Regions from separate parts of the Tepidibacter sp. Z1-5 genome, predicted to be linked through region 2. Evidence: a T-box and tRNA genes for the amino acid it is inferred to sense, from the RefSeq annotation. Region 2 holds a T-box; the other regions hold tRNA genes.
What was found. The T-box of region 2 lies ahead of leuS (leucine--tRNA ligase). A T-box ahead of a tRNA ligase gene usually reads a tRNA of that ligase, here a tRNA-Leu.
Positions count from the first base shown of each region.

Region 1 (3,295 bases), on a different contig from region 2:
GTTAAAAATAGTTCTTTGGCAGCTTTTGAGAAACTTTTATGTTTTGCTATTTCAATAAATGTTTCGAGTTGCTTAAAATCCATAGTATCTACTCCTTTTATTAAATTATAAGTAAATTATAACATATAGTTATAATATGTTGTTAAATAACATATAGATTCTCAAGCCTTAAAATAAAGGAGTATATGAGGATGTATTGGATGCGTTAGCATAAAACGAATTTTTGGAATATGAGAGGTGATTAGATGGATAAAAATGAGATATCTAACCTTTTAAAAAAGCCTGAGGGTGCAAAGCTTGATTATAAATTAAAAATAAACTTGAATACTCAAGCTGAAAAAAAAGAATTGGCTAAAGATATACTAGCAATTGCTAATACATACGGAGGAAGGGGTTATATAATATTTGGAATTGAGGATAAAACAAAGAATGTAATAGGTATTCAAAAGGATTCTTATGCAGAGGAAAAAATACAGCAGATACTATCAAATAGAATAGATCCTCCAGTGAGTATAAAAATGGAGTATGAAGAGTATGAGGGAAAAATATTAGGAATACTGGTAATATTTAAAAGTAACCAAAAGCCTCATCAATTAAGACAAAATGGAAGCTTTTATATAAGAAGGGGATCTACTACTGATATAGCTAGAAGGCATGAAGTTGCAAGTATGTTTGAGGAAAGTGGTATTATAAATACGGAAATGATGCCTGTTGTTGAAAGTGATATAAGTGAAATAGATGAAAAGATAGTTCGTGCATATTGTAAAAAGATAAATATTAATGAAGATATATCTATAGAACTATTAGAAAATCTAGGGATATGCATAAAGATGGAAGATGGGAATTATGTGACTACATTAGGAGGATTATTGGTTTTTGGAAATCATCCTCAAAAACATATAACAAGTTCATCTATAAGGGTTATAGATAATTTGGATAAAGAGGCTACTACTAAAATATTTCATGGGAATATAATATATATGTTAAATGAGGTCGAATATTATCTTGGGAATGTTTTAAAAAACTATAATTACCCTATAGAGGGTCTTTATGAATGCATTAGAAATAGCTTGGTGCATAGAGATTATTATGATTTAACAAGGGAGATAGTTATATATTTGGGAAAAGACAAAGTTGAGGTAAATAATCCAGGGGTACTTATTAGAGGAGACAGTATAAATACTATAGTAAAAGAAAATAATCCATCTAGAAGAAATGATTGGATATATCAAAGGTTATTAATTCTGGATGATAAGATGAGGTTTTTAGGAAGTGGAATGGGTTTTAATAGAATAAAGAATTCTTTTGAGAAAAAAGGAAGTGTTAAATTTATAAATGTAACTAAAAGAAATTTATTTAGAGCTATTCTACCTGGGGTTAGGTAGATGGATATGGGAATAAAAAAAAGATAGGTATATACCTATCTTTTTTTGATTGGTGCCCGAGGCGAGACTCGAACTCGCAAAACCACGATTTTGAGTCGCGTACGTATGCCAATTCCATCACTCGGGCAAAAAACCTTACAAATAAATATTAACATATATAATAAAAAAAATCAACATATTTAAAAAAATATATGATTTAGTTGATAGTTTAGTTCTTTAATCAAGGTCAGCTACAAGTTTAAATTTATATAATTTCCTTGTGATTAAAGCATATAATAATGATATAATAAGGGGAAACTTAATTCAGGTGGAGTTTGACTTCATCTGAATTATTTATGTTATTTTTGAATATGGAGTGTGAGAAACGTGAATAAAAAACTTGTTATAATAGATGGAAACTCTTTGATGAATAGGGCATTTTATGCTCTGCCAGATCTTATGAATAAAGAAGGATTACATACTAATGCAATATATGGATTTACTACTATGCTATTTAAGATAATAGATGAATATAAACCAACACATATGAGTGTTGCATTTGATCTTAAAGCACCTACGTTTAGACATAAACAGTATGAAGATTATAAAGCTGGAAGAAAAAAGATGCCTGATGAATTAAGAGTTCAGGTTGAACCACTAAAAGAACTTTTAGATGCATTTAAGATACATAGGCTTGAAATGGAAGGCTTTGAAGCTGATGATATAATTGGAACGGTATCTAAAAAAGCAGAAGAAGATGATTTTGAGGTTATTATAGTTACAGGAGACAAGGATGCTATACAACTTGCATCTTATAAGACTAAGATACTTATAACTAAAAAAGGTATAACGGAACTTGAAATTTATGATTATGATGAAGTTTTAAAAAGATATGAGTTAACTCCAGATCAATTTATAGATCTTAAAGGACTTATGGGAGATAAGTCTGATAATATACCAGGAGTACCTGGAATAGGAGAAAAAACAGGAATTAAGCTTTTAAAGGAATTTGAAACAATTGAAAATTTAGTTCAAAATACAGACAAGCTAAAGGGAAGTGTAAAGAAAAAAATAGAGGAAAATATAGACACAGCTCTTATGAGTAAGCGTCTTGCCACAATAGTAAGAGATATGCCTATTGATATGGATGTAGATGAACTAAAACTTGAAAATTATGATGAACAAAGGATAATAAAGCTTTTCAATACTTTTGGGTTCAATAGTTTAATTAAAAGAATAAGCATGAACAAAGAGGTAGTGGAAGAAAATGATATAGAGTCTGTACTAATAAACGATGATAATATAGATTTTGTTATAGATGAAATAAAGAACAAAAAATATATGTTCTTAAAGACTGTTACAAAACAAGGAAATATATTAGATAAAAATATTATATATATGTTTATAGGCTTAGAGCAAGATAAGGTATATTATATAAACGAAGAAAGATTTATCTTAAAATTAAAAGATGTATTAGAATCAGAAGATATAGAAAAATACGGTTATAAATTAAAGGAAGAATATATTGCTCTTAGAAGTTATGATATAGATATCAAAAATATGAAGTTTGATATTGTAATAGGAGAATATTTAATAGATGCTACAAGTTCTAATTACTTACACGATAATTTAGCAGCCAAATATATGGGAAAAAATATAAATAGTGAGGAAGAACTGTTAGGAAAGGGTAAGAAGGCCAAAAAATTTGAAGAATTAGAAGAAGATATTTTGGTTAGATATTTTAATACTTTAATCGAAGTTGTTATAGGTATAAAAAATGAGATGGAAAAAACTATAGATAAATATGAGATGCAAGAACTTTTTTATGATATAGAAATGCCACTTATTGAAGTTTTAGGATATATGGAGTATGAAGGATTCAAGGTTGATATTGAAAAGTTAGAACAGCTTAAGGAAGAATATTCAATTAT
Region 1 is NZ_JBBMMD010000005.1:57,911-61,205, forward strand. Features, by position in the region: gene WJW32_RS01570 (selenium metabolism-associated LysR family transcriptional regulator) at 1-83, opposite strand, end outside; gene WJW32_RS01575 (RNA-binding domain-containing protein) at 246-1,385, shown strand; tRNA gene WJW32_RS01580 (tRNA-Leu) at 1,436-1,512, opposite strand; gene polA (DNA polymerase I) at 1,752-3,295, shown strand, end outside.
Region 1: it has a tRNA-Leu gene. The T-box ahead of leuS (leucine--tRNA ligase) is inferred to sense a tRNA for this amino acid. The anticodon was not compared.

Region 2 (3,295 bases):
GTAGAAAAGGATATGATAAGATAAATGCGGCACATGCATATGGCGGTGTTGAATTATCAGTACAAGCTGTTAAAGATCTTTTAGGAATACCTATACACCATTATGTAAAAGTCGATTATCAAGCACTTTATAAGACTGTTGATGAGGTAGGTGGTGTTGAGGTCGATATACCTATGAATATGAACTATGATGATCGTTATGCTACACCACCTCTTCATATCCATTTTAAAAAAGGAAAACAAGTTTTAGATGGACAAGAAGCTATGGAGTTTTTAAGATTTAGAAAAAATAATGGTGGAAAAACAGGTTATCCAAGAGGGGATTTACAAAGAGTAGAAGTTCAACAGGCATTTATACAATCACTTGCTAAAAAGGTATTAAGTCCATCTTCAATATTCAATATTAAAGGGTATATAGATACTTTTAATACGTATGTAGATACAGATATGAGTGTATCTGAGATGGCATCACTTGGTATGCAAGCTAAAAAAATGGATGTAAACAATATAAGAAAAGAGACTCTTCCAGGAGCTCCTATGTACATAAACTCAATATCTTACTATAATCCTGATAATGATGAAATAAATAAATTAGTAAATGAACTTTATTATGATAATAATAATCAAACTAATGTAGATTTGAAAATTGCAGTACTTAATGGCTCTGGTATATCTGGAGTTGCAACAGAAGTTGCTGATAAGCTTGCACGTCAAGGATTAAAACCTAATACAGTTGGTAATGCTGACGAATTTAATAATCCTAAGACTATAATATATTATGATTCTAAAAAAGAAGAAGCTCAAAAAATAAGACAGATTATAGGTAAAGGCGAGTTGAGAAAAGATAAATCTAAGATTGAAAATAAAAATACGGATATAATAGTATTAATAGGTAAAGACATTTAAGGAGGAAATTAAATGATAGAAAGTGTTGAACAAATGGTAAAAGTGGCATATGATGCTATTGGTGATAAATTAGGAGAAGATACAATAGTTTTAAATGTTGGAAAAATATCTTCTGTTGCTGACTACTTTATAATAGCTAGTGCATCGTCAGAAAGACAAGTAAAGGCTATAGCTCATAATGTAGAAGATGAACTTAAGAAGAAGGATGTATGTGTTATATCAAAAGAAGGACAAGATACATCAAGATGGATACTTCTTGATTATGGAGATATAGTAGTGCACATATTCCATGATGACGAAAGAGATGTATATAGCTTAGAAAGATTATGGAAAGATGCACCAAATGTAGATGTTGACAATTTAGTTTAAAAGTCGTATTATATACAGATAATAGTCTAGAGTAGTAAAGGGAAGTTGTTCTTTAAGAGAGCTAGTGTGTGGTGAAAACTAGTAGAGCATGCCTTTGAACTTGCTAGTTAATACTATTAGGGTTGGCTCCCTTATAAGCTACACTAAGAGGGCTTTTAGCCAATTAGGGTGGTACCGCGAGATATAACTCCTCGTCCCTAAATATATAGGGATAGAGGGGTTTTTTTATACAAAAAAATAATTACAATATAAATTTAGGAGGATTAAATATGTATGATTTTAAACAAATAGAACCATATTGGCAAAAAAAGTGGGAAGATGAAAAAACTTTTGAAACTGTTGAAAATGATAAGCCTAAATATTATGTTTTAGAAATGTTCCCTTATCCATCAGGAAAAATTCATATGGGACACGTTAGAAACTATTCGATAGGAGATGTAGTTGCAAGATTCATGAAGATGAAGGGATATAATGTACTTCATCCTATGGGATGGGATTCGTTTGGATTACCAGCAGAAAATGCAGCTATAAAGCATGGAATTCATCCTGATAAGTGGACAAGAGAAAATATACAAGAGATGAAAGAACAATTAAAACTTTTAGGTCTTAGCTATGATTGGGATAGAGAAGTAGCTACTTGTCTTCCTGATTACTATAAATGGACTCAGGACTTATTTTTAAAGTTCTATGAAAAAGGACTGGCATACAAGAAAAAATCATTTGTTAACTGGTGCCCATCTTGTGAAACAGTTTTAGCTAACGAGCAAGTAGTTGGTGGAGAATGTGAAAGATGTGATTCTGCAGTAATTAAGAAAGATTTAGAACAATGGTATTTAAAGATAACTGATTATGCAGAAGTTCTTTTACAAGATATAGACAAGCTAGATGGATGGCCTGAAAAAGTTAAGATAATGCAAAAAAATTGGATAGGAAAGAGTACTGGAGCAGAGGCTGATTTTGAGATAAAGGGATACGATAAGAAGTTAAAAATATTTACAACAAGACCAGATACTATGTATGGTGTTACTTACATGGTACTAGCTCCGGAGCATGAATATGTTGAAGATCTTGTAAAAGGAACAGAGTATGAAGAAGCTGTTAAAGAGTTCAAAACTAAAATTCAACATATGAGTGAAATAGAAAGAACTTCTACTGATACTGAAAAAGAAGGTGTATTTATAGGTAGATACTGTATAAATCCTTTAAATGGACAAGAAATTCCTATTTATATAGCTAACTATGTAATGGTAGATTATGGTACTGGTGCTATAATGGCTGTTCCGGCGCATGATGATAGAGATGAAGAATTTGCAAACAAATATAAATTAGATATAGTACCTGTTATAGATGAAGATTCAAAAATGATAAATTCAGAAGAATTCAATGGAATGGATTGTAAGGAAGCTTTTGAAAAAATAGTCCAAAAATTAGAAGAGTCTAAGATTGGTAAGAAGACTATAAACTATAGATTAAGAGACTGGCTAATATCAAGACAAAGATATTGGGGTTGTCCAATTCCAATAGTTTACTGTGAAGATTGTGGAACAGTTCCTGTTAAAAGAGAAAATCTACCTGTTAAATTACCGACTGATGTTGAATTTACAGGAAAAGGACAATCTCCTTTAATAACTTCTGAAAGCTTTATGAATACAACATGTCCTAAGTGTTCAAAGCCTGCTAGAAGAGAAATGGATACTATGGATACATTTATAGATTCATCTTGGTATTTCTTAAGATATATAGATGCAAAGAATGAAAATGAAGCTTTTAATAAAGAATTAGTACAAAAGTGGATGCCTGTTGATCAATATATAGGAGGAGTAGAGCATGCTATACTTCACCTACTTTATTCAAGATTCTTTGTTAAGGTTTTAAAGGATTTAGGAATGGTAGATTTTGATGAGCCGTTTAAACATTTATTAACTCAGGGAATGGTATTAAAAGAAGGAGCAAAAATGTCAAAATCTAAAGGTAATGTAGTTAGTCCTTTAGAGATAATTGAAAAATATGGTGCAGATACG
Region 2 is NZ_JBBMMD010000036.1:25,677-28,971, forward strand. Features, by position in the region: gene WJW32_RS08660 (LCP family protein) at 1-905, shown strand, start outside; gene rsfS (ribosome silencing factor) at 918-1,274, shown strand; T-box leader at 1,287-1,476, shown strand; gene leuS (leucine--tRNA ligase) at 1,544-3,295, shown strand, end outside.

Region 3 (3,295 bases), on a different contig from region 2:
TATTTATGCTATTATACTTATTGCTGGCTTAACATTTGGAGTAGATAGATGTTTAAAAATAGTATATCCCATACATTATGAAGAGTATGTAATGAAATATTCTAAGGAATACAATATAGATCCGTATCTAGTATTTTCTATAATAAAGGCTGAAAGTAAATTTTTTCCTTATGCAGAGTCTAATAGGGAGGCTAAAGGTCTTATGCAAATATCAAATATTACTCAGCAGTGGGCTAAGGATGAACTTCAAATGGGAGATATAAATATATTTAATCCAGAGACTAACGTTCAAATAGGATGCTGGTATATAAGTAAGTTATTTAAGCAATTTGATGATAAGGACTTGGTAATAGCGGCATATAATGGTGGATCTGGCAATGTAGATAAATGGTTAAAAGATCAAAGGTATAGTGAAAATGGAATAAACTTAAATAAAATACCTTTTAAAGAAACTAGTGATTATGTGAATAAGGTAAATAAATATTACAAAAGATACAAAGCTATTTATGAGAAATGAGGAAAAAACTAATGAAAAAAATTAAAATTATTTTTCTTTTAATTATGGTTGTATTTCTCTTTGGATGTAGTAAAGATGATACTAAGATAGATGTGGATTTGCAAAAAGCTATATTACAAGAGGAAGACTTAACTCCTAAGAATGGCGGTAAAATAAACATTTCGGTTGTTGAATTTAGAACTTTAAATCCTCTTTTAAATAATGAAAAATCTCTAGATCAAGCTCTTAAATTAGTATATGATAGTCTATTTGTGGTAGATGAAAATTACAATATAAAACCAAAGCTTGTGAAAGATTACACTCTTTCTCAGGATGGAATGAGTTTGAATATAAATTTAAAAGACAATATACGTTGGCATGATGGAGTTGGCTTAACCAGTCAAGATGTTGAATTTACAATAAATCTACTAAAAACATTAGATAAAAGTACTTATAATCCTCTTCTTGATAATGTATCTAGAGTAGAGGTTTTATCTGATACTAGCTTTAATATAGTATTTAATAATTCATATTCTTTTTCTTTAGAAAATTTCATATTTCCAATACTTCCAAAGCATAGACTTGCTGGTTTGAGCACTGATGATATGAAGCTTTATTCAAACAATTTAATAGGCTCTGGAATGTATAAAATAGACAAATATGAAAAAAGAAAATATATAGATTTAGTAAGAAATGAAGATTACTACGACAAAAAACCGTATATAGATAAGGTAAGATTAGTTATAGTACCTGATAAAGAAGCTGAAGAGAGTATGATTATATCTCTTGAAACGGATATTTGCAAAATAGATAAGATAATAAGTGGAGAGTTTCCTGCTAAGAGATTTGATATAAACAAGTATACAGGTAATGAGTATGAATTTGTAGCATTAAATTTCGATAACCAGTATATACAAGATATAAACTTTAGAAAAGCGTTATTATATAGTATAGATAGGAAAAAAATACTAAAGGATGTTTATTTGGATAATGGAGATGTAGTGGAATTTCCATTAAATAAAAAATCTAAATACTACAATAAAGAATTAAAAGCTGTTAAATATGATGCAGATAAGGCCAAAAAATATCTGAAAAATATAAACTTAGAGGAAGCTCAGTTTAGAGTTGTTGTAAATCAAGAAAATTTGGAAAGACTAAAAGAGGCTTATTTAATAAAAACTTCATTGTCTGATGTAGGAATTGATGTAGAGGTAGTAGAACTTTCTGGAGAAGATCTTACGAATGCTATTAATAACAAGGATTATGATCTAGCACTTCTAGGATGGACACTTCCTATTGTTCCTGATCCTAGGTTTAATTTCAATAATAGTTTCACAAATTACAATGACGATAATGTAAATATATTGATTCAAAAGCTTATAAGTTCTAATAGTGAATCTGAAAAGATACAAAACTATAATGAGCTAGAGAAATATGTTAGCAACAATGTTCCGTTTATAAGTTTGTTGGTTAAGGATAAGAACTTGGTTTTAAATAATAAAATTAAAGGAAAACTGGATTCGAATGAATTTAATGTATACAATGGTTTTGAAAATATATATGTAAGTGAATAAAAAAATGTATTGACTTATATATACAGAACAATTAGAATATTATTAAAGATTGAGTATGCGGATGTGGTGGAATCGGCAGACACGCTATCTTGAGGGGGTAGTGAGCTACGCTCGTATGGGTTCAAGTCCCGTCATCCGCACCAGTTATATAAAGACCTGAGGGTCTTTTTTTATTATAAAACTTTCAATAAAAAGACTCCACTTTTTAAAGTGGAGTCTTTTTTTACTTGTCTTTTTCAAAGTTTGAGCAGTCTGTGCACTCTGGACATGTAGCTTCACTCTTGTGCTTAGTAATTTCTACATGAGTAAGAGTACAGTTATTAAAAGTCTTTGCGTGGTATCTACACTCACTAACGGTACATCCTATATTATGGTTTCCTTGATTCATTATAACACCTCCTAAAAGTCTAATAATAGTATTAGCTTTTCAAAGAGATTAATAGCAAGAAATATTTACATGAAAAATCAAATTTTCCTGGGAAATACAAAAAAATATATAGTTCGGCTTTATTTAATAAATTACAACATTAAATTATATTTTTGATTGAATTAATGATTTGCAAAGTTCAATAAAATTTCTTTCAAATAAGTCATTGTCTGATTTGGTTCTTTTTTTTGCGCTTTTGGTTCTTTTTCTAGCTTTTCTAGCTTTTTGAGATAAATGTCTTTGAAGAAGTAGCATATCTATATTGTCATCAGTATAAATAAGTCCATTTTGATTTATAACATGAGCTTTTTTGGCAAGCACCATGGCAGCTAGTCCATAATCTTGTGTAATGACTACATCACCTTTTTCAACTGAATTTATCAAAGCCATATCTACAGAGTCTTTTCCTTGACCTACAGTAATAATCTTTGAATAATTATCATGTAGAATATGACTTGTGTCTATAAACATCATGACAGCTATATTAAAGTGTTTAGCGACTTTAACTATTATATCCTTAACGGGACAAGCATCTGCATCAACGAGAATTCTCATAAGTTACTCCTTTATATATTGTTATTATATTATAAAGCTAAAAATTCAGATGGAGATTTTAATCTAACTGAATTTTTAGCTTTCGTATAAATTATATCGTATAGATAAGTGAATTGATATACTTAAACATAAATATAAGTAATAATATGAAGGTTAAGCTTAGTTTTAAATTATAATTACTAAGTAAAGTACTCTATAGTGCTGTTTTCAAAATTTTCGTATATAAGGTTTGATATATATTCT
Region 3 is NZ_JBBMMD010000005.1:62,931-66,225, forward strand. Features, by position in the region: gene WJW32_RS01595 (lytic transglycosylase domain-containing protein) at 1-517, shown strand, start outside; gene WJW32_RS01600 (ABC transporter substrate-binding protein) at 529-2,070, shown strand; tRNA gene WJW32_RS01605 (tRNA-Leu) at 2,128-2,213, shown strand; gene WJW32_RS01610 (DUF1540 domain-containing protein) at 2,294-2,458, opposite strand; gene WJW32_RS01615 (YaiI/YqxD family protein) at 2,603-3,052, opposite strand; gene splB (spore photoproduct lyase) at 3,232-3,295, opposite strand, start outside.
Region 3: it has a tRNA-Leu gene. The T-box ahead of leuS (leucine--tRNA ligase) is inferred to sense a tRNA for this amino acid. The anticodon was not compared.